2 linked regions of the Sediminitomix flava genome follow. Each later gene encodes a partner of the first gene's protein in a complex. Links are inferred from orthologs where the notes say so. Each region holds a gene or a part of one and is shown on either strand. Other genes may lie near its edges.

What was found. The genes of interacting proteins can lie anywhere in the genome.
Region 2: the proteins of mnmG (region 1) and mnmE are in contact, whole or in part, in a solved structure (PDB 9HIP), measured with the Escherichia coli proteins. The link is inferred for Sediminitomix flava from one-to-one orthologs.

Annotation. Positions count from the first base shown.
Region 1 is NZ_QGDO01000009.1:55,975-60,908, forward strand. What follows is about bases 903-3,784. They hold mnmG (tRNA uridine-5-carboxymethylaminomethyl(34) synthesis enzyme MnmG), read right to left. Parts: upstream 3,340-3,784; coding sequence 1,465-3,339; downstream 903-1,464. Other genes in these bases: BC781_RS22865 (Ig-like domain-containing domain), read right to left, coding at 903-1,375; BC781_RS22875 (phosphoribosyltransferase family protein), read right to left, coding at 3,646-3,784. Also shown: more of BC781_RS22865, read right to left, coding at 1-902; more of BC781_RS22875, read right to left, coding at 3,785-4,152; rnr (ribonuclease R), read right to left, coding at 4,149-4,934. UniProt on the Escherichia coli protein: NAD-binding protein involved in the addition of a carboxymethylaminomethyl (cmnm) group at the wobble position (U34) of certain tRNAs, forming tRNA-cmnm(5)s(2)U34.
Region 2 is NZ_QGDO01000003.1:757,763-761,306, reverse strand. Bases 31-2,836 are described here. They hold mnmE (tRNA uridine-5-carboxymethylaminomethyl(34) synthesis GTPase MnmE), read left to right. Parts: upstream 31-642; coding sequence 643-2,031; downstream 2,032-2,836. Other genes in these bases: BC781_RS14680 (hypothetical protein), read left to right, coding at 2,675-2,836; BC781_RS14685 (helix-turn-helix domain-containing protein), read left to right, coding at 2,288-2,662; BC781_RS14695 (aminoacyl-histidine dipeptidase), read right to left, coding at 31-380. Also shown: more of BC781_RS14695, read right to left, coding at 1-30; more of BC781_RS14680, read left to right, coding at 2,837-3,544. UniProt on the Escherichia coli protein: Exhibits a very high intrinsic GTPase hydrolysis rate. Involved in the addition of a carboxymethylaminomethyl (cmnm) group at the wobble position (U34) of certain tRNAs, forming tRNA-cmnm(5)s(2)U34.

The DNA of each region.
Region 1 (4,934 bases):
TCTCACTACTATCTCCGAAAACAGAAATAAATGCTCCCGGATTGAAGACCAATGCAAAAGCAGAATCCGCGACAAAACCTGAGTAAGTATATTGAGAAAAATTGAAGTTTACTTCTGGAGCTTTATCCAATACCAAAGTGTCTTCACCATAAATTGCCCAAACACTGTCAGCTGTGTAATTCAATACAGGTTTTTCAAAGTCTAAAACAAGATCAAATTTTTCTGTAGGACGAAGATCGTTTTGTAATGGTTCACGCTGTGTAAACTTGAAAGTAGGTCCTCTTTTTTCGGTTTCATCTTCTTTACCTCTAAAGAGTCCACCAATACCACTATTTTTCTTTTCTTCAGCAACTCTTTTTTCTTTGATATCAGAAGTCAAGAATAATTTAGCTGTTGTGTCTAATTTTTGGAGTAAAGAATCTACAGCGAAAAGCTTTATGTCTAGAGAATCTTCAGGCATATCATCTTGACCTGTGTAGAAAAGTTGAAGTTCACCTTCGGCAGTTAATTTATGGAAAAGGCTGTCTTTATAGTTTTCATCTAGAATTTCAATTCCATATTCAATAAGACCTTTATTAAAATCTAGGAATGTTTTTCCTTTTTCTTTCTTGACTCTTTCATAAATGATAGTGTCATTATCATATTCAATTAGCTTGAATACAACATTTGCAGAGTCTTTATTGATGTCGAAGGTTTTGTTGAAAAATTGAATTTTCTCCTCTCTTTGGTCATATTTCAAATTTCCACCGTCTTTTCCTTCGTATAAACCGTAAGCTCTATACTCTCCCGATTTTATATTTGAAATAGAAAAACGTCCGTCTTCATCGGTATTCGCATAATAATAAGGAGCTACACTATCTATGACAGCGGTATCAACTTTTGCATCATACAAACTTATAACTGCATTTTCTAAAGGCTTATTATCCATTAAATTTAGAACTGTACCACTAATCTGAATTGTATCCAGTTCTGGTCCCGTACTAAATGCCACAATTGCATTTTCACTCGGATTACCTTCAGTTACGTCAATGACTGCATTTCTGAAATTGAAATTAAAAGTTGTACTGTCCTCTAAAGGTTCATTAAACTCTAAAATCAGTTTATTATTTCGAGTCTTGTATCTGTAAATACGTCTGTCTTTGTAAGGATTGATCTGAAGCTGTTTTGTGATCTTATCGACTTTTATAGCTTCATCAAATATGAAAGTAAGTTTGTCTTCCTGAAAATTCACCCCATTATTTAAAGGAACTGAAGCAACAAGATTTGGAGGATCTTCATCTTTAGGACCACCACCAGGTGAAACTACAGTTGCACAGGAATAGAAAAAAAACACAAATACGGCTAAGTATATAGCACGAATAAAAATATTCTTCATTTGTAATGTTCTAGTTATAGCCATAAAAATAAGGCATATCAGAGAAAAACTATTACTCTAATATGCCTTGAAATGGAATATATTCTTTTTTAACGATTTTCTAGATGTACCATCAAAATAGAAACATCGGCAGGACTTACACCACTAATTCTTGATGCTTGACCAAGTGTCATTGGTTTCATTCTATTCATCTTTTCTCTTGATTCAGCCGAAAGAGCTTTTAGAGAATGGAAATCGAAACCTTCAGGTATCTTATAGTTTTCTAAAGAAGTCAGCTTCTCAGCTAGTTTTTCTTCTTTTTCAATATACGTTTCATACTTCACCAAGATCTCAGTCTCCTCTTTTACTAAAGTATCGAGACCTGTGATTCGCTCACGAATTGGCTCAGAACAGTCTCCCAAAATCTCCATTGAGACATTCGGACGTTTCAAGATTTGTTCAGCTTTCATCCCTTGAGCTAAAAGATCAAGTCCATGTTTTTCTAATGCCGGGTTTGCCTCTTTAGTCTTTACTGAAGTGTCTTTGATCAGTGCAGTAAGTTCTTCGATTTCTTTATATTTCTTTTGAACTTTTTCATAAGCCTCATCACTTGCCAATCCTACTTTATGTCCTAGTGGAGTCAAACGATAATCTGCATTGTCTTGACGAAGAAGAATTCTGTATTCAGCTCTTGAAGTAAACATACGGTAAGGCTCATCTGTACCTTTGTTGATAAGGTCATCGATAAGAACTCCAATATAAGCTTCAGAACGTTTTAGAATGAATGGTTCTTCTTCTCTGATTTTATTTACAGCATTAATACCAGCCATCAAACCTTGAGAAGCTGCTTCCTCATAACCTGTAGTACCATTGATCTGTCCAGCAAAGTACAAGTTTTCTACAAGTTGAGTCTCCAAAGTTAGTTTCAACTGCGTTGGAGGGAAGAAATCATATTCGATAGCATAACCAGGACGGAACATTTTTGCGTTCTCGAAACCAGGAATAGTTCTCAATGCTTTGTATTGAACGTCTTCTGGTAGAGAAGTTGAGAAACCATTTACATAGATTTCACAGGTGTTCCAGCCTTCTGGTTCAACGAAAATTTGATGTCTATTTCGTTCCGCAAAGCGGTTAATTTTATCTTCAATTGATGGACAATAGCGAGGTCCTAAACCTTTGATACGTCCTGCGAACATTGGCGAACGCTCAAAACCTGTTTTCAAAATGTCATGAACTTCAGGATTTGTGTAGGTAATATGACAGCTTCTTTGCTTCTCTAAAGGAAGGATTTCTGTTTGATCGCTGTATGAAAACTTGCTTGTAGCATCATCTCCTTTTTGCTCTTCCATCGCTTCCCAGTTCAGAGAACGACCATCAACTCTTGGAGGAGTACCTGTTTTCATACGTCCAGCTTCAAAGCCTAGCTCTACCAATTGTTCAGTAATACCAGTAGCAGCACGTTCTGCAGCACGTCCACCTCCGAATTGTTTTTCCCCAATATGGATCAAGCCATTTAAGAAAGTACCGTTGGTAAGCACTACTGCTTTTGCTTTGAATTCGATTCCTAGTCCAGTTTTTACACCTACTACTCGACCATCTTCTACGACAAGTTCTTTAGCCATTTCTTGCCAGAAGTCGACATTCGGATTATTTTCCAAAGCCATTCGCCATTCTTTAGCGAACAACATACGATCATTTTGAGATCTAGGACTCCACATTGCAGGTCCTTTAGATCTATTCAGCATACGGAATTGAATCATGGATTTATCAGAAATGATTCCTGACATCCCACCAAGTGCATCAATCTCTCTTACAATTTGACCTTTAGCAACTCCACCAATTGCGGGGTTACAGCTCATTTGAGCAATAGTGTCCATGTTCATTGTGATGAGCAAAACTTTTGCGCCCATCTTTCCTGCTGCGTTTGCGGCTTCACATCCAGCATGTCCACCACCTACTACAATAATATCGTATTCTGGATACATTATTTTTCCTCTTAGTATTTCCTCTCACTTCATGTTCCACGTGGAACATGATAGCTATATTTTGTAAAATGTTCCACGTGGAACATCAATGTCAAAATACCTCAAAATGGATATATCGGTTAAGAAATAGTTGTTTTTTAAGGCATTACTAAAATTTAGATACAAATATAACAGTAAAGTTGTCTTGAATGTTACTCTGAAAAGAAAAGAAATATTAATAGGGCTTGAAAAAGAATAAGATAGCTGTGGAACAAAAAAAAGCTTGAGATAAATCCCAAGCTTTCTGTATAGAGAGTACTCTTTTGTTTAGAAAAGAGTAACACTGATATCATTGGTATCTTCCAAAATAACCTCGATATGTTCTTGAATTGTTGTTGATAATTCGTAGCCTGTATAGTCTGCCGATACAGGGAATGATCTGTGATTTCTGTCAACAAGAACTGCAATCTGCAATTTGTTCACTGAAATATTCAAGAAAGGTTTCAAGCTATGTACAAGCGTTTTTCCTGTATTCAGTACATCATCTACAATGATGATCACTTTATCGTTAAGCTCTTCTAATGGTTGGTCAAGCTCAATGAAGGTTTGCGTGATGGCTTTTTTATCAAGCGTAACTTTCAACAGTGAATTATTCAGAGGTGAAATAGCACTAAACTCTTTTTGTAAAAGCTTTGCCAATTCGTATCCACCACCTACAATGCCTGCAAAAATAACTTCTTTCTCCTCGAAGTTCTGCTCATAGATTTCAAAGGCAATACGGCGGATTTTACGCATTACCTGTTCATGTGATAATATGATATTTGATTCTGTCATGATAGCAATTCAAAATCGATTGTTCTTTTTTCAATATTTGTGGTTTTCACCAAGACTTTAACCTCATCCCCTATTCGGTATCTGTTGTGGTATCTTTGTCCTACAACCTCTTTGGTTTCGTCATCATAAATGTACATATCATCCTCAATAGAAGTCAAACGAATCATACCTTCACATCGAGTTTCTTTCAATTCTACATACATTCCCCACTCTGTAATGCCCGATACTACACCTTCCATTTCTTCGCCAAGGAACTCCGACATGAATTCTACTTGCTTGTATTTGATGGATGCTCTTTCTGCATCGGCTGCTACTTTTTCTCTTTGAGAAGAATGAAGACACTTATCATCGAAGTCTTCTGCGTTAGCCGATTTTCCTTTATCCAAATAATGTTGGAGGAGACGGTGAGCCATCATATCTGGGTAACGACGAATTGGTGAAGTGAAGTGACTATAATGCGCAAAGCCTAAACCATAGTGTCCTTCTGGAGTGGTTGAGTATTTTGCTTTACTCATCACACGAATAGCTTGACTCTCGATAATATTTTGCTCTGGTCTACCTTCAACTGTAGAAGCCAAATGATTTAGCGTAGAAGCTAACTTGTTACCGTCAGTGTCAATGTCATAACCAAATCGTTTCGCAAAGCTTGCAAATGCTGTTACCTTATCTGGATCTGGCGGTTCGTGAGTACGATAAACCATAGTGACAGGCTTGTTATTTTCCTTCTTACGGAAGACATATTCAGCCACACGCTTATTGGCTAGAAGCATAAACTCTTCTAC
Region 2 (3,544 bases), on another replicon or contig:
ACAGCCATCATCGCAGCAACTCCCATTCCGTTATCCGCTCCTAAAGTTGTTCCATTTGCTTTCACCCAACCACCATCAATATACGATTCGATACCTTGCGAATTGAAATCAAAATTTGTGGCAGCATTTTTTTGGTGTACCATATCCAAATGGGCTTGTAAAACCACTGGAGTACGATCTTCCATTCCTGCAGTTGCTGGTTTTCTGATGATTACGTTCCCGATTTTGTCAACAATTGTTTCCAATCCGAGGTCTTCACCAAACTTCTTTGTGAACTCAATGACTCTCTCCTCTTTTTTAGAAGGTCTTGGTACTGCATTCAACTGTTCGAAACACTCCCAAACATTACTTGGAGCCAAGTTGATTACTTCTTGATTCATTGTGTTTTATGTTTAATAACTGGGTAAAAAAAATATCTATACGTGGATATTCGCAATCAAAAACAGTATTTCACCATTATTGATTACATTCAAATTTCTTAAAATATTCAATAAAATGTTTCCTTTTAAGCTTTTTTGTGGTCGAAAGAAAACAATAAAAATACCTTTTCAAATGATTCGTGCCACTCAAAGAGCTTGCATATTTTATTTTCTGTATCTTTGTAACAAAATTTAGAATAGAAAAAGAAGGATAAGTATAAAAATGAATCCGGCAGCATTAGCAAATAATCAGGATACAGTGATTGCACTGTCAACTCCTCCCGGTAAAGGAGCGATACATGTGATAAGAGTTTCGGGAGAAGATGCTATCCGTGTTACAAATAAAGTATTCAAGGGTAAAGACCTTGAAGCCCAAAAAGGACATACAGCCCACTTTGGAACAATCAGGGATAAAGATGGAGCCATAGTGGATGAAGTATTGGTTACCTTATTTAAAGGACCTCATTCATACACTGGTGAAAATACCGTTGAAATTTCTTGTCACGGTTCCGATTATATTGTTCAACGCATTATTAAAGTTTTTAGCGAAGAAGGTATCCGTTATGCGAAAGCTGGAGAATTCACAAAACGTGCATTCTTAAACGGTAAATTTGACCTTGCTCAAGCGGAAGCCGTAGCCGATTTGATCGCTTCAGATTCTCAAGCGTCACACTCTGCAGCTATGAACCAGATGCGTGGAGGTTTTTCTCATGAAATCAAAGAACTCCGAGAAAAGTTAATTCACTTTGCATCTATGATTGAGCTTGAACTCGATTTTAGTGAAGAAGATGTTGAGTTTGCGGATCGTACTGATCTGAAAAACTTGATTTATGCACTTCAAAGACTAATTAGAAGACTTACAGAGTCTTTTGCTCTCGGAAATGTCATCAAAAACGGTGTACCAACAGTAATTGCAGGTAAACCAAATGCAGGTAAATCGACCTTGTTGAATGCTCTTCTAAACGAGGAAAAAGCAATTGTATCTGATATTGCAGGTACTACTCGTGACTTTATTGAAGATGAAATCATCATTGGCGGAATCAGTTTTAGATTTATTGATACTGCAGGGCTTCGCCAAACAGAAGATAAAGTTGAAGCAATTGGAGTTGAGCGTTCTTATCAAAAAATGAAAGAAGCTTCTCTCATTTTCTACCTATTTGACTCCAAGACAGCAAATTACGAGGAAGTAAAAGAGGAAGTACTTCATTTAGAAGAATTAGGCACACCATATATTCTGATTGCCAACAAAATAGACCTTATTGAAGGAGGTAAACTCCCTACCGAATTCGATGAATTCAAAGAAGAATTAATTACGATTTCTGCAGAACAAAAAGATATTGATGCCTTAAGAGAAAGAGCCTTACATTTAGTAAAAGCAGATGATTTCCGAACAGGTAACACTGTGGTTACAAATGCTCGTCACTTTGAAAGTTTGAGTGAAACAGATAAAGCCTTAGAGGAAGTTCTTAACGGATTAGACTTAGGTATTTCTGGTGATTTATTGGCTTTAGATATCCGTACAGCCCTTCATCATTTGGGTGAAATTACTGGAGAAGTAACTACTGATGATCTGCTTGAGAATATCTTTTCAAAATTTTGTATCGGCAAGTAAGCCATCAAATCATAAGTATTCAAACTTTAAAAATCCCTTTATACGAGCTGTATAAAGGGATTTTTTATTACCACACATTTTCATTTACAAAAATTTCAAACTATATTTTGATCGTTTTCTGTCCCTCTGAAGAATATTATCTATCAAGGGACAATAATTTATTGAACACTTATGGACAATATTAGTCAGCATAAAACACTATTGTCCCTAGGTGGTCGTGAATCTTTTGAACAACATTGGACAAGCTTATACGCCTATGAGTTCTAATATGGAGATAAAGAAGCGATGTATCTACTGCCATAATGAGTTTATAGCAAAAACTACTTTTACAAAATATTGCAGTCATCGCTGTAACCAAAAACACTATAAACTCAGGAAGAAAGAAGCACAGCTACAAAATGAAATAGAAACAAAACCAAAAGAGTTTGCTAATGAAGAAATCCGAAAAGCTCAGATGACTTCTGGAGTTATAAAAGAAGAATTCATGAATGTGAAAGAAGCTTGTAGATTTTTAAGAATCAGTAAAGGAACCTTGTACAATCTTATCAAAAAAGGAATTGTCAAAAAGCATAAACTTAACGCTCGCTCTATTTTTAAACGAAGTGAATTAGAAGCCATTTTTAACGATTAACTGATATCTAATATGAATCGAAAATCCATGACTAGCAAAGAGACCGAACTGAAAGAACAGTTTGAAAAAGCTAAAGCACAAGAACTAGATGCTATCTTTAACAGATTTGAAGAGTACTATGAAAGCAATCCTTTTCTCAGTGAAGAGAAAATTGCTAGCTCTTTTCTATCAGATAAAGTATACCCAATGCTTCAAAGCATGAGAGAAAATGTTACCTCATCAACTTCTCATAAAAATATGCTGTTAGAGGAAGTCTTCGAGAAATATTCTGTTTACCTACGTGAAGCTAATCCTGAGTTTAAATACAGCTATCTCTGTATGCAGAGTATTCCTAAGCTTCAAGAGAAGCACCAAAAACAACTGGCTAAGTTTGATACACTTCCTGCCAACTATGCTTTCAATACTCAGTGGATTGAGGAAACCGACTCTAATAAATGGATTTCACTTATTGCAAAGTTTGAAGCATTAGACAAAGTTATGGATGGGCAGTATAACCTGTTCTCACAAGATGAAAATATAGAAGAAATTCAACTTAGCTGTGCAACAGAAGCTATTGCTCAAGCTGAAACAGACTTTGAACGTATGCCACAAAAGGCAAAAGTCATGTTCTTCCACTTTTGTTATGAATTCTATAAAGCAACTGAAATCACAGACAATCGATCTGTTGAGGCTAGATTTATTTCTATTTCATTAAATAAGAAGCCTAATCCAAAGCTTGGATATAGCAAAGATATCTACAAAGACCTTGAAAAATGCATTGATACTTTCGATCTGACTAAAATCAAATATACAGAGTACATAAATAGTTTTATTCTCCCTTATGCCGAGAAAATCAAGCTTCCGAAGGAGTTTCAACACCTTCTGAGGGACAAAATAAATGAG